One region of the Paenibacillus sp. JNU01 genome, then DNA from elsewhere that is predicted to be linked to it. Evidence: riboswitches for the same ligand, from Rfam matches in the RefSeq annotation. Region 1 holds a riboswitch; the other holds the start of a gene.
What was found. Region 1 has a riboswitch for glycine ahead of gcvT (glycine cleavage system aminomethyltransferase GcvT). Riboswitches for the same ligand answer to the same signal wherever they lie in the genome.

Region 1 (7,511 bases):
TTCCGGGATGTTCTCCAGCCATTCGATATCTGGTTGCCATAACGCATTTTCGATCGTAAGCACATCACCGTGTCCAATCATATCCAGCAATTTTTGGTTTACGATGGAGCCACCTTGTTCAGGTTGTCTTCCGAACAGGTCGGATTCATCCAGAAATTCCAAAGCAAGTGCAGCTATGGCTGTGCGATGAATCGTCTCACTCCCGTTAATCTTGACGCCATATCCACGTCTGCGAACCAGCTTCAGTCCCGCCTGACGAATCCGTGACTCCAGATCATCCAGATCTGTGGTTACGGTGGATACGGTCACTTTCAAATCCGAAGCCAGAGCGAGTAATTTCACAGGCTCCGCTTCATCAAGCAGGATGCAAAGCATGAAGAGCTTACGCTCTTCCGGCGTAAACTCTACATATTCTTTACCCTCCAGTTGCTGGCGCAATACAGCCAGATCATCGGAACTGGCATCAATTCGGATACCGGTTCCTGATTTTTTTTCCAGCCTCATGCCCAAAGGTTCAAGCCATTGTTCAATCATTTGCAGCTCCCGGTGAACCGTTCGGGTACTAACCTTTACTTCAACGGCAATTTCACCGGCAGTGACTTCATGTGGATGCTCCAGCAGAAACTCCACGATTTCACGTTGTCTTTTGGTAATACTCATATCTCAGCCTCCGGCTCAGGGAAAACGATTGCGCGCAATTACTTCAGACGTTCAACAAGCGCATCGTATTCCGGGCTTTTTAGGAAGTTGTCGATGGATATATGTTCTGCGTTCGGCGCAACGGAGCGGGCACGATCGGTTAATATTTGTTGTGTGATTACCACATCTGCATCCGGCGGGATATCACTGATGGCCGTGTTGGTCACCGTAACGTCAATCCCCTCTGCCTTCATCTTCTTGCGGAGAATGGAAGCACCCATGGCACTCGACCCCATGCCTGCATCACAGGAGAAGACAATCTTCTTCACATCTGTTTTCACTGTAGAAGAAGCCTTATCTGAAGCTCTGTCTGCTTCACGATGACTAGCTGTAATGCCAGCGTTCGGTACGTTTCCTTGACTCTTCATGTCTTTCATCCGACTGGATGCGGACTCCAAATCTTCGTCCTTTTGTTTACCCGTTTTCAGCAACACTGCTGCAATCAAGAATGAAACGACTGCTGCTACAAGCACCCCTGCGAGCATTGGAAGGTATCCACCTTTTGGTGTTAACAGGAAATACGCGATAATACTACCCGGTGATGGTGCCGAAACAAGTCCTGCTCCGGTGAGCATGAATGTTAATGTACCTGCGACGCCACCCGCGATTGCGGCAAGAATCAGAATCGGTCTCATCAGAATATAAGGGAAGTAGATCTCATGAATTCCCCCGAAGAAATGAATGATAACGGCACCTGGTGCAGAAGATTTGGCCATTCCGCGTCCGAAGAAGCAGTAAGCAAGCAAGATACCAAGTCCCGGACCCGGGTTGGATTCAAGCATGTATAGAACAGATTGTCCTAATTCTCTTGCCTGATCTGTTGCAATTGGTGTTAGAATACCGTGGTTGATTGCATTGTTCAGGAACAACACTTTACCTGGTTCGATAATCAGGTTGACCAGCGGTAGCAAGCCCAGATTCATCAGACCTTGCACACCGGCAGACAATACTTTGCTAATCGCTTCTACAGCTGGCCCAATACCCAGTAGAGCAAAAATCCCCAAGATCCCGCCAATAATACCGGCTGAGAAGTTGTTAACCAGCATTTCAAATCCGGCTTTAACTTTACCTTCAATGGATTTATCGAACTTTTTGATGATCCATGCTGCCAGTGGTCCGGCAATCATGGCACCGAGGAACATCGGAATATCACTACCCACGATGACCCCGATGGTCATAATGGCACCTACGACACCACCACGCTGACCATGCACCATCGTACCCCCGGTGTAACCAATTAACAGTGGGAGCAAATATTTAATCATTGGATCAACTAACTGTGCTAGTGTCTCGTTAGGGAACCAGCCTGTTGGAATGAACATGGCCGTAATTAATCCCCAAGCGATGAACGCTCCCATATTCGGCATGACCATACCACTCAGGAATCGGCCAAAACGTTGCACACCTACCCGTAGCCCACCTTTGGAATTGGACGATTGGTCCAAATTACTCATTGTATTATCCTCCTTGGATCAAGTGATTATGACTTATGAAAGGGGTATCATTTCTCCCCTGCTGTAATCCTAAGCGAGAATGCTCTCCTGTTCAATGAAATGAAAGCGTACTTTCGTCATGAACAATGATGACAACATTAGGTTATGTAATCGTTTTTATTGATGCATAATGGCTAAAACCATTGGTACACAAGGCTTTTCCTGCCTATGACTTTTGTCATTTCCAGCATCATTTTCTAACCTATAGCTTGGTCCAATCAGGTGATTTACATCCCTAATCTGCCTCGATCCCTATTCAAAACCATTCCTGGAAAGCACAAAAAACCTGTGCAAGCATCCGGCTCACACAGGTCGAAACAATATGAAGCTAATTTCATTATTTTATAAAGTATATGTTAATAAGTACAAGTCCGTTGAGCCTATTCTTCCGTATGTTTACGATACGCATCTGCATTCATCAATGTAGACAACGCTGCTGTCAGATCTCCCTCAACACGGATCTCAATCATCCAGCCTTCCTCGTAAGGAGAACTGTTCACAAGTTCAGGCGAGTCCTGCAACGAATCATTCACTGCAATAATTGAACCTGTGACGGGAGAGAACAAGTCCGACACCGTTTTGACCGATTCAATCGTTCCAATGCTGTCTTCTGCTTTTACATTGGATTCAAGGTCAGGCAATTCCACAAACACAATGTCACCCAGCTGATGCTGCGCGAACTCGGTAATGCCAATACGTACAGTATCCTCCCCTACGGTTTGCACCCATTCGTGCTCTTCACTGTACAGGAAATCACTTTTCAATTCGCTCATCGATATCCGCCTCGCTTTTCATTAATGAGTGCATGCGTTCTTTGACCTTAACCTTTTTCCCAGAACATAGCGTATGATATTTCGGATTCAAATGTCAAGATACCTCACAATTTATTTGATAACGGCCTCTCCAAACCGTAACCTAAATACACTCTTTCTACATATACTGGTGAAAACTAGAATAGTAAGCGCAGTCTTTTTAAATACACGAACAATATCATTTAAAATATAATAAATATTCGGTTTTGATTCAATATCAATGATATCGTTCTTGACATCAGTAGTGGATTCACGTTTTAATGAGGAGAGTAAATGTGTTTAATGGACTATGTTATACCCGCGGATGAATGTAAAGGGAGAGATTACCCGTGACACCCGATTCGGGATGTACATGAGGTAACGCCGAAGGAGTAAACCACCGATAAGCGGGGGTGAATCTCTCAGGCAAAAGGACTTTTACGGGACGCAACTCTGGAGAGCATCTATTCGCCCTGTACGGGCGTTATGATCACCCAAGGGGAAACCTGTTGTAAATACAGCGGGGTAACTCTCAGGTACAAGGGACAGAGCCTTAGAATACAGCGTGCTACTTGGCATGCCGATTCTTTGGCCTGTCCTTTTCCTTTTTCCCAAAAAAACGAAAAACAGGATTTCAATCGGCGCTGCCATAGTTGCCTTACCATACTTATCTACGAATGACTTCTAGCTGAAAAATTAAAAAATACCCTGGTTCATTGATCCACGATTGCATATTCGGCCGTTTGACGGCCCATGACGAGGTGATTTGATGTCCGATTTGCTTAGAACACCACTCTTTCCCCTGTATCAGCAATACGAAGGCGTACGGTGCATTGATTTTGGAGGCTGGGAGCTTCCGGTGCAATTCAGCGGAATCCAGAAAGAACATGAAGCGGTGCGTGAGCGTGCTGGACTGTTTGATGTATCCCATATGGGCGAATTCACTGTACAGGGTGAGCAGGCTGAAGTTTTTTTGCAACAAATGACAACCAATGATGTAACCACGCTGGTTCCCGGTCAAGCCCAGTACACCCTGATGTGTTATCCAGATGGTGGTGTGGTGGATGATCTGCTCGTGTATAAGCTGGAAGATCAGCATTATATGCTCGTCGTTAACGCCTCCAATATCGACAAGGACTGGGCGTGGCTGCAAGAGCACTTGATCCCTGGCGTAAACATGACCAACGATTCGGAGCAGACGGCGCTACTCGCCCTGCAAGGTCCACTGGCTGTGGATATTATCGGAAAAGTTACCGAAACGGATGTATCCACGATTGAACCGTTTCGTTTTGTGCAGGATGCCGAAGTCTGTGGAGTAAAATTGCTGTTGTCCCGTACCGGTTATACCGGTGAAGATGGCTTTGAACTATATGTTCCTGCGGATCAGGCCGCTATGGTCTGGAATGGATTAATGCAGGCTGGAGAAGAGCACGGGCTGGTTCCCGCTGGACTTGGTGCAAGGGATACGCTGCGTTTTGAAGCCAAGCTGCCTCTGTATGGGCAGGAATTATCTGCAACGATCTCTCCGCTAGAAGCTGGCGTTGGTATGTTTGTGAAACTGAATGCTGGACCTTTTATCGGACACGAAGCCTTGTTACAGCAAAAAAATGACGGGCCCGCCCGTAAACTGGTCGGCATCGAAGTGCTGGAGCGCGGTATTCCTCGCCCCCACTATCCGATTTACGCCGAAGGCGTACAGATCGGTGAAGTGACAACAGGCACGCAATCACCTACATTGAAGCGTAATCTGGGGCTTGCCCTCATCGACAGCAAATACGCTGCGCTGGGAACCCCGCTTGAGATTGAGATCCGAGGGAAGAAACTGAAAGCCGAGGTCGTAAAGACCCCTTTTCATAAACGGACACGTACGTCAAAGACACTTACTCAAGGAGCTGATCAATCATGAGCAAGCACCGCTACATTCCCATGACAGAACAGGATCAGAGTGCCATGCTCGCAACCATCGGTGTGGATACGCTGGAGGAACTGTTTCAGGACATTCCTCAGGAGATTCGTTATCAGGGCGAGCTGCCCGTATCCTCCAAACTTGATGAATATGCGCTGACACGGCACATGTCCAAACAAGCTGGTGCCAACGCCAATTTCGAAACACACGCCAGCTTCCTCGGCGCAGGCATATACGATCATCATGTTCCTTCCGTCATCAATCATGTCATTTCACGTTCCGAGTTCTACACTGCCTACACACCTTATCAGCCTGAGATCAGTCAAGGTGAACTACAGGCCATTTTCGAATTTCAATCCTACATTTGTGAATTAACCAGTATGGCTGTAGCCAATGCCAGTATGTATGACGGCGCAACCGCCTTTGCTGAAGCAGGTAATCTGGCCGCAGCGGCAACTCGTCGCAAACAGCTTATCGTATCCCGTACCGTTCATCCGGAAGCCCGTCAGGTATTGCAGGCGTATGCGCACGGACTCCGTCTGGAGATTATCGAGATCGGTTATAAGGATGGGGTCACGGACTGGGATGCCCTGCAAGCCGCCATATCGGATGATACCGCAGCTGTCATGATCCAGAGCCCGAACTTCTTTGGTGCCGTGGAAAATGTAAAACAAGCGGCTGACCTTGTGCATGCGCACAAGGGCCTGCTCGTCGTAAGTGCTAACCCGCTATCGCTGGGTCTGCTGGAAGCCCCAGGCAAGCTGGGTGCCGACATCGTCGTTGGCGATGCACAGCCCCTCGGCATCGCCGCTTCACTCGGCGGCCCGACATGCGGATATTTCGCCGTATCCCAGCCTCATATGCGCCGGATTCCTGGCCGAATTGTAGGCCAGACAACGGATCGCAACGGCAAACGTGGATTTGTACTCACACTGCAAGCGCGTGAACAGCACATCCGCCGCGAAAAAGCGACATCCAACATCTGTTCCAACCAGGCTTTGCTTGCGCTCAGCGCATCTGTATATATGTCCATCATGGGTAAACAAGGCATGATCGATGTCGCGGATCTGAATCTGCAAAAGAGTCATTACACCTTAAATACATTAACTGCGATTCCCGGTGTTAGCCTGACGTTTAAGGCGCCAACATTTAATGAATTTGTGATTAAGCTGCCTGAAGGAACTGACGTGGATGCCCTTCAGTTGAAACTGTTGGATGCGGGCTTTATTGGTGGCTATGAACTTGGACGTGATTATCCGGAGCTTGCCGGACATATGCTTATTGCTGTTACCGAACGACGTAGCAAAGAAGAGATCGACGAATTTGCACGAGTATTGGAGGGATCGCTGTGACTCAGGAAACGACAACAACGACAACATCGATACAAGGACAATCTGAAATGGGTGCATCAGTATCCACTCCGGCTCAATCTGAGACAGCTACAACATTCAGCGCACAGACCTTATCTCCTGCTCCGGAACAATCATTGATCTTTGAACTTAGCAGCCCTGGACGTGTCGCTTATTCCCTGCCGCAATGTGACTTTCCTCGTCAGGCTGTTGATACGTTGATTCCCCGGGAAATGCTCCGTTCGGAAGCAGCGGCACTGCCAGAAGTATTTGAGGTAGATGTTATCAGACACTATACTGCGCTGTCCCGTCGTAATTTCGGCGTAGATAACGGATTTTATCCGCTGGGTTCTTGTACGATGAAATACAATCCGAAGATTAATGAGGATGTTGCACGTTACAATGGTTTCGCCAAAATCCACCCTTATCAGCATGAATCCAGCATTCAAGGTGCACTTGAACTGTTATATACATTGCAAAATGACCTTGCGGGGCTGACAGGTATGGATGCGGTAACCCTACAACCAGCCGCTGGTGCCCATGGAGAATGGACTGGACTTATGATGATTCGTGCGTACCACGAAGGTCGTGGTGAACAACGTACCAAAGTCATCGTGCCCGATTCATCTCACGGTACCAACCCGGCAAGTGCAACCGTTGCAGGATTTGAGACCGTGACGATTCCATCCCGCGCAGATGGACTGGTTGATCTGGACGCACTCCGTGCAGCCGTTGGTACGGATACAGCAGCATTGATGCTGACGAACCCGAATACACTGGGTTTGTTCGAGAAAGACATTCAGGAGATTGCATCCATCGTACACCAGGCTGGTGGCTTGCTGTACTACGATGGCGCGAACTCCAATGCCATTATGGGCATTACCCGTCCGGGTGATATGGGCTTTGACGTGGTGCATCTGAACTTGCACAAAACGATGAGCACGCCTCATGGCGGTGGTGGACCTGGTGCCGGACCCGTCGGGGTGAAGAACCGTCTGATCCCGTTCCTGCCTAAACCGATGGTGATCAAGAATGATGATGGTGTGTATTCACTGGACCGTGAAGGAGATCAATCCATTGGCCGGGTCAAAGCGTATTATGGCAACTTCGGTATTTTGGTACGTGCCTATGCCTACATTCGCACCTATGGACCGGAAGGCTTACGCCGTGTATCGGAGTGTGCGGTACTGAATGCCAACTATATGATGGCCCGTCTCGCACCTTACTACGAGATTCCGTATCCAGGGGTATGTAAACATGAATTCGTCATGTC
Region 2 (7,511 bases), 2.2 Mb from region 1:
CTATCTATAACAGATGGATTCAAATCTTGTTATCTTGTTGAAGCCAAGTTGAATTCCTTTACGTTACCACACATTCTAATTATAGCTTATCCATTAACGTGGGGAATGTTATATCAATTAAATCGACCAAGTACATATTATACCTACACCTGACGGGAGGAATTTCATTATGCTGTTGGAAGCCATCTATCATCAACCGAAACGCAATTGGGCCTATGCCTATGACCAAGACACAATTCATCTGCGCCTGCGCGCCAAAAAGAATGATCTGACTGAGGTACATGCCCTGACTGGAGACAAATATGCATGGGATGCAACCAAAGCGCTGGTTCCTTTAACAAAGTTCACCTCTGACTCGATGTTCGATTACTTCGAGGGCGAGGTGAAACCTCCCTACCACCGACTAAAATACTCTTTTCTTCTCAAAAGTGGAGATGAACAGATCTGGATGACCGAGACGGACTTCCAGGAAGAAGAACCGGACGATCCGGGTCGTATGTTCCAGTTCCCTTATATTCATACAGGAGCTGTATTCACACCCCCTGCATGGGTTAAGGATGCCGTGTTCTATCAGATTTTCCCTGAACGATTCGCGAACGGCAACCCGGATATTAGTCCGGAAAAGGTGGAACCGTGGGGTGGCGAGCCGACACCCTTCAATTTCTTCGGCGGTGACCTTCAGGGTGTGATCGACCATCTGGATTACATCAGTGATCTGGGCATTAATGCGATCTACTTCACACCCATCTTTGAAGCTACCACCAATCACAAATACGATACCGAGGACTACCTGCGGGTAGACCGGCATTTTGGTGACGCAGATACCGTGAAGCGACTGGTCGAGCTGTGCCACGCACGTGGAATTCGCGTCTTGCTGGATGCTGTGTTCAACCATTCCGGGAAGACGTTTGCCCCGTTTGTGGATGTGCAGAAGAACGGAGAACAATCCAAATACAAGGACTGGTTCCATGTACATGAATTCCCGCTGGACGTGAAAGACGGCATTCCTACGTATGAGACTTTCGGATTCGAAGCGCACATGCCTAAGTTGAATACGGAGAATCCCGAGGTTAAGGCCTATCTGCTGGAGGTTGCCGAGTACTGGATTAAGGAAGTGGGTGCAGACGGATGGCGACTGGATGTTGCCGACGAAGTGGATGATGCCTTCTGGCGTGATTTCCGCCGTGTGGTCAAAGCCGCTAATCCAGATGCCTACATTCTGGGCGAAGTATGGAACGAGTCTTCTTCCTGGCTGCAAGGCGACCAGTTCGATGCGTCCATGAACTATCCGTTTACCGATGCCGTGAATGCTTTCTTTGTAAAAAATACAATGCATGCCGAACAGTTCGCGAACTCCATCGGTCGGCAATTATCCCGTTATCCGCTTCAAGCCAGCGAAGTTGCATTCAACCTGCTGGACAGTCACGATACCCCGCGGCTGCTCACGCTATGTGAAGGCGACCAGCGCAAGATGAAGCTAGCTGCGTTATTCCAGTTCAGTTACATGGGCGCGCCGTGCATCTATTACGGAGACGAGATTGGCATGGACGGTGACCATGATCCGGGCTGCCGTAAATGCATGGAATGGGATGAAGCGAAGCAGGACCGTGAGCTGCTAGACTTTTATCAGAAACTGATCTCCCTGCGTCATGCTCATCCTGCCCTGCGTGCAGAAGGCACCGTTCGTTTCCTGCAGGCTCGCTCGGATGGCAGCCAATTGGTATTCGAACGGCAGAATGAAGAGGAACGCATTCTGGTTCTGTTCAATCGCTCGGAAGAGACGGCTATTGTCGAGCTGGAGGCGGGTGACGAGGAATGGACCGAGCTATTCGGTGGAAACCATCGTACCGCCAAGGATGATGGCGTGTTTGCCATTGAATTGCCCGCGTATGGATATGCCGTACTGAGTACGGCTGTAAGCCAGGACTAGATTCATAATACAAATATATCTGAAGTCACTTATAAGTAGCCTAGCTTCACATCATTTGGCGGCATTAAACAAGCGTCCTGCAGAACCCGAATTCGGGTTCGCGGACGCTTGTTTTTATATCGCCGTTATACATCATCATGTCACTGGTTATTCCTCGGTGACCCCCGTTCAGATTAAACCTGAGGGTCCGTTTCCGCTTGAACAGTATCCGCCCCACTTGTAGTTGTGTCAGCATCCGCTGGCTTCGACTCCGTCTCAGGCTCTGCACGCTTGGCCTTCGGTTTAGCCAGCTTCTGCATCATTTTGCGACCCGTTGGTGTCTGAGCCAACCCGCCTTGGGCTGTCTCCCGGTGGCGGCTCGGCATCGCACTGCCTACTTCCAGCATCACGTCGATGACTTCATCTGACGGAATAGCACTACGCACTCCGGCCAATGCCATGTCGGCCGCAGCCAGCGCCGTAACGGCACCCAGTCCGTTACGTACGATGCATGGAATTTCAACGAGACCTGCGACCGGATCGCAGATCAGGCCCAGTGTATTTTTTAACGCTAGACCAACGGCATGAACGACCTGTTCCGGTGTACCTCCACGCAGTTCAACCATGGCACCCGCAGCCATGCCGATCGCGGAACCCACTTCTGCCTGACAGCCACCTTCTGCACCAGAGATAAATGAATTGTTGGCAATAACATAACCAATCGCTCCCGCGCAGAACAACCCATTCACCAAATGTTCGTCCGTCCAGCCAAATCGCTCCTGTGAGCTGATAAAAACACCAGGGATGATGCCGCAGGAACCGGCTGTAGGTGTTGCCACAATCCGGCCCATAGAGGCATTCACTTCAGATACACACAGGGCATACGCCATGGCAAGTGCGGAAGCATCTCCTGAGCAAGTCTCACCTTTGCGAATGTACTCGGCCATTTTTTTACCGTCTCCACCCGTTAATCCACTACGTGATGTGGTATCTTCCGTTAACCCTTTACGCACTGCTTCCTTCATCACCTGATAATATTCAGACATCTGTTTCACAACATCCGCTTCCGGTGTATTGGTCTCCTGAACCTGCTCCTCGATCATCAATTGAGCAATCGTTTTGGATTCCGCTGTACAGATCGTATTCAGTTCATGTAAATGTTTAAATCGCATCCGAATCAACTCCTCTCTTCAAATCGATGACACGAATGTCCAGTACATGATCCAGCTCTTTTAGACGCTTGAGCATATCAGGATTCGGCACGCCGTCCATCTCCATCGCAGTAAGTGCTTCGCCATCACGGGCTTTCCGATCCACCTGCATATACCCGATGTTAACCCCAGATGAACTGATCGTGGACGTTACCGAGGCAAGCACCCCTGCCTTGTCTGCATGTCGCAGCACGAGTGTCGGAAACTCACCACTAATCTGGACACGAAAATCATTCATCGCATGCACCGACACACTACCACCACCAATAGAAGCACCGATTAAGGAACATGTACGCCCTTCATGCCACAACTCAATTTTGACCGTATTGGGATGAGGAGCAGGCAGACCGCTTGTATAAAACTCAACCTCCATACCCGCTTCCTCTGCGTATTGCTCCGCATCCGGGATACGCGGATCGTCTGTAACATAATCCAGCAGACCGCCGATCAGCGCCAGATCAGTTCCGTGGCCCTGATACGTATCAGCGAATGAACCGTAGAGCGTCAGCCGGGCACGTTCAGGCGTACAACCTAGCCACTGACGCGCAATTCTTCCCAGTCTTGCTGCTCCAGCTGTATGTGAACTTGAAGGCCCCGTCATCGACGGACCAATAATTGAGAAAACATCTTTAAATCGCACCTTATAACCCTCCAATTGTATTCGTCATTTCCATCCAGATCCCATGCCATAATGTTCCTTTATTACTGAATGATGACATCAAAAAAGGACAGAAGAAGGCCACAGGCCCTCTCTCTGTCCTCGATACCTGAGAGTTTCACGATCAGCAGTGTCTCACGACAGGGTGCATGCCCTGCAATTGCAGACAAGTCACCAGACTGACTGATCATATACCCCTTGGGTGGCGCAGTTCGCGCACTCTCCAGAGTTGCGTCCAACGATGGTACATTTACCTGAGAGATTAACCACTGGGCCGGGTGCGCAGCAGCTTGCTCCTTCGGTGCCTGAACACTAGCCATTGCTCGGCTAACTCAGGTCTCTCCCGCTCGTTATCATCCGCTGTATGGAACCATTCTGAGCGTATGTCAGAACAGTAATGGAAATCGTTCATTCTTCTTCATTAAGATTAATCGACCGGAAGATCAGTGTCAACAAACTTAACGATTTCTTTGGATGTATTTCCTTCATTTTCGATTGATTCGATGAAAACCAGAATATTTTGTCAGCTTTCATCACATTAATTCGGTAAAATAAACTTTTTAAACAGATTATTTCATTTCCCTTCAATTCATAAAGCGCTTACTACTATTTATGATATTATCCACGAAACTGTTCGGGTATTCAGGCAACCATAATTTTTGAACTACCTGTTCATAGCCCTTCCGGATCTGCACATCTGAATTATAATTCACAGTTCGTAGAAGATACTCTCGTTCTGTACATAAGGTCTGCAATACTTGCTGCATAACTTCGGCATGCGATCTTTCATCCATTCGTGCCTAGACTCGTTCGCCATCTGAAAAGCATAATAACCAAGTGTAAAGATCAGCATGAACCCTTCCATTAAACGGATATCTCGATCCGTCAGTGGTGCGATCTGTTTTGTGTATCCAGATAAGAATACGTCACGTTCCTCCCGATTGAACATAAGCGCTGCCCCTCCGGCATCAAAAAGATAATAACCATAACCGTGTAGACAAAAATCAATCATGGACATCCCCTGATTCGTGATCAGCAGATTATTGCGAGTAATATCTCCATGAATAACGCCCCAGGTCTTTTCATCGAGAGGGTACGCTCCTAACTGCTCGTTAATGTTCTCAAACGTCTCCCGAAGCAGATCGAAGTCTTCCGTTGTAAAAATTCCCAATCGGACCCCCTCTTCCAGCTGCCCTAGCATGACCAAATTCTCATGGACATTACCATATGCCGGGCGTACCTTAGTTCGATCTGTCTGATTCTCCACACGTCCATATTGATGAAGCATCTGCAGCTGAGCACCAAGATCATATATCTGCTCTGTTGTCAGGCGTTCTCCCTGTTGGATGTCCCTGCCCTCAATCCACTCCAGTACTGTACAGCAGATTTCTTTACCTTCTTCAATTGTCCATAACGTGACCCAATCTCCCGATACATTGCGTACCGGATGTTGGACGCGTAATGCTGTTGTTGCATTTAACTCATGAAGCAGGTCCATCTCTGCCTCCAATGCAGAAGGCGTGTGCTGAATGCCTGACATACTTGCATATGCTGCTTGATGGATACGGAGCAGATACTTCTGCCCGCTTGCTTCATCAACGACATGATACGTCAGATTCTCGTTATGACGAATATAGGAAACGACAGGTTTTTCAATCGCATAATTCTGTATGACCTGTGCTGCCACATGGTCGTAAGACCTCTGATCCGTAGTGATTATCAACATCTCCTTTAAATTTATGTAAACGCTATCTTCGTACTAAATATCGTAGCATAATGTTGATCCTGCATACAGAAAATCCCACTGTAATTATAAAATAAAAAGCACAACCCCCGAACAAACGTCCAGGCATTGTGCTTCTGTCTCTATTTATTTCTTCATCTCTCTGTCTGTTGCTCTATGTGACACTCCACTCCATGATCCAATTATCCGAAACGCCCCATAATGTATTCTTGCGTCAGACGATTGTCCGGGTTCGTGAAAATATGCTCTGTATCCCCGTGCTCAATCATGCTGCCCAGATAGAAGTAAGCTGTATAATCCGAAATACGTGCTGCCTGCTGCATGTTATGGGTAACAATAACAATCCGCAGCTCCTTCTTGAGCTCGGTAATCAATTCTTCAACTTTACCCGTGGATACCGGGTCTAGTGCAGATGCAGGCTCATCGAGCAGCAGAATCTGCGGATCAACAGACAAGGCGCGGGCGATACATAACCGCTGCTGTTGTCCACCTGAGAGAGACAAGGCTGATTCATTCAGTCTGTCTTTCACTTCGTCCCAAAGCGCAGCACGACGCAAGCTTTTTTCCACAATCTCATCCAGTGCCTTCTTACTCTTCGTACCACGGTAGCGGGGGCCAAACGCGATATTGTTGTAGATGGACTTATGAAAAGGATTCGGCTTCTGCCACACCATGCCAATCTTCTGGCGAAGCTTGATTACATCGGTTCCAGGCTCATTCAGATCGTTACCATCCATCCAGATATGTCCCTCTGTGCGGGAACCGGCGATCTCGTCGTTCATTCGGTTAAGCGACCGTAGGAACGTAGATTTACCACACCCAGACGGCCCGATAAGTGCCGTTACACTCGATTCGGGAAACGTCAGGCTGATCTGCTTGACCGCCTGAAAATGTCCATAATATATGCTTAACTGTTCCGTACCAAAAGGTATGGCCATGTTGGTTCCTCCTTATTTCGAAGCTGTCATGCGGCGGAATACAACCCGACCGATCCAGCGCGCACTTAGATTGAACGCCAGCACGAGAATGACAAGCACGGCGGATGCCCCTGCTGCCACCTCTTTGGAATCTGGTCCAATGCCTTCACTGTTCACTTTCCAGATATGGACAGCAAGTGTCTCTGCCGGACGGAACGGATTAAGCGGTGATCTCGGACTCGTCGGATTCCAATCTGTAAAGTCCAATGGCGGACTACTCATACCTGCGGTAAACATCAATGCTGCCGCCTCACCGAAGATCCGGCCCGATGCCAGAATCGTACCCGTAATCAAGCTCGGCAATGCCACAGGCAGCAGAATGGAAGTGATAATCTTCCACTTGGACAGTCCAAGTGCCAGACCTGCTTCCTTCTGTTCCTTCGGAACGGCCCGGAAGGCCTGCTCCGTTGTCCGCACCATCAGTGGCAAGTTAAAGATCGCCAGAGCCAGGGCACCCGAGATCAGGGAGAAACCAAGACCAAATTGATTGACTAGCAACAAGAGACCAAACAAACCGATAACGATGGAAGGGAATGATGACAACACTTCAACGACCAGACGAATGAAGCTGGTGATCTTGCCTGGCTTGGCGTATTCCGCCATGTAAATCCCACCACCCCATCCGAGTGGAATGGTCACAATCAACGTCAGAATCAACAGGAATACGGAGTTAAAGAGCTGTGGACCAATCCCCCCGCCACCTTTAAGCAACTGGGGTGCGCTCGTCAGGAAGTTCCAGCTAATATGTCCAATGCCTCTATACATGATGAAGCCAAGCAGACCGAGCAATATAATAACAATGAACAGGGCCAATACAACGATAACGGATGTTGCAATTTTATCTACCGTCTTTGCCTTCATTTTCATACCCGGTTCCTCCTTTCAAGCAGGCGAACCAGAATGACGAAGACAAATGTCATCACCAGCAGGACAAGCGCCATACTCCACAGTGCATTGTTATGAACAGAACCCATCGTGGTGTTACCCATGCTGAGTGTAATTACACTTGTTA

Region 2: linked by a shared signal. The riboswitch ahead of sdaAB (L-serine ammonia-lyase, iron-sulfur-dependent subunit beta) and the one ahead of gcvT (glycine cleavage system aminomethyltransferase GcvT) in region 1 are both predicted to bind glycine.

Annotation. Positions count from the first base shown of each region.
Region 1 is NZ_CP169723.1:2,358,923-2,366,433, forward strand. Features, by position in the region: gene NLBNIHML_RS10230 (BglG family transcription antiterminator) at 1-660, opposite strand, end outside; gene NLBNIHML_RS10235 (PTS mannitol transporter subunit IIBC) at 699-2,153, opposite strand; gene gcvH (glycine cleavage system protein GcvH) at 2,573-2,965, opposite strand; glycine riboswitch at 3,309-3,431, shown strand; glycine riboswitch at 3,435-3,534, shown strand; gene gcvT (glycine cleavage system aminomethyltransferase GcvT) at 3,753-4,889, shown strand; gene gcvPA (aminomethyl-transferring glycine dehydrogenase subunit GcvPA) at 4,886-6,241, shown strand; gene gcvPB (aminomethyl-transferring glycine dehydrogenase subunit GcvPB) at 6,238-7,511, shown strand, end outside.
Region 2 is NZ_CP169723.1:4,530,926-4,538,436, reverse strand. Features, by position in the region: gene NLBNIHML_RS19860 (alpha-glycosidase) at 170-1,930, shown strand; gene sdaAA (L-serine ammonia-lyase, iron-sulfur-dependent, subunit alpha) at 2,104-3,081, opposite strand; gene sdaAB (L-serine ammonia-lyase, iron-sulfur-dependent subunit beta) at 3,071-3,760, opposite strand; glycine riboswitch at 3,873-4,007, opposite strand; glycine riboswitch at 4,012-4,134, opposite strand; gene NLBNIHML_RS19845 (phosphotransferase enzyme family protein) at 4,488-5,465, opposite strand; gene pstB (phosphate ABC transporter ATP-binding protein PstB) at 5,705-6,460, opposite strand; gene pstA (phosphate ABC transporter permease PstA) at 6,473-7,360, opposite strand; gene pstC (phosphate ABC transporter permease subunit PstC) at 7,363-7,511, opposite strand, start outside.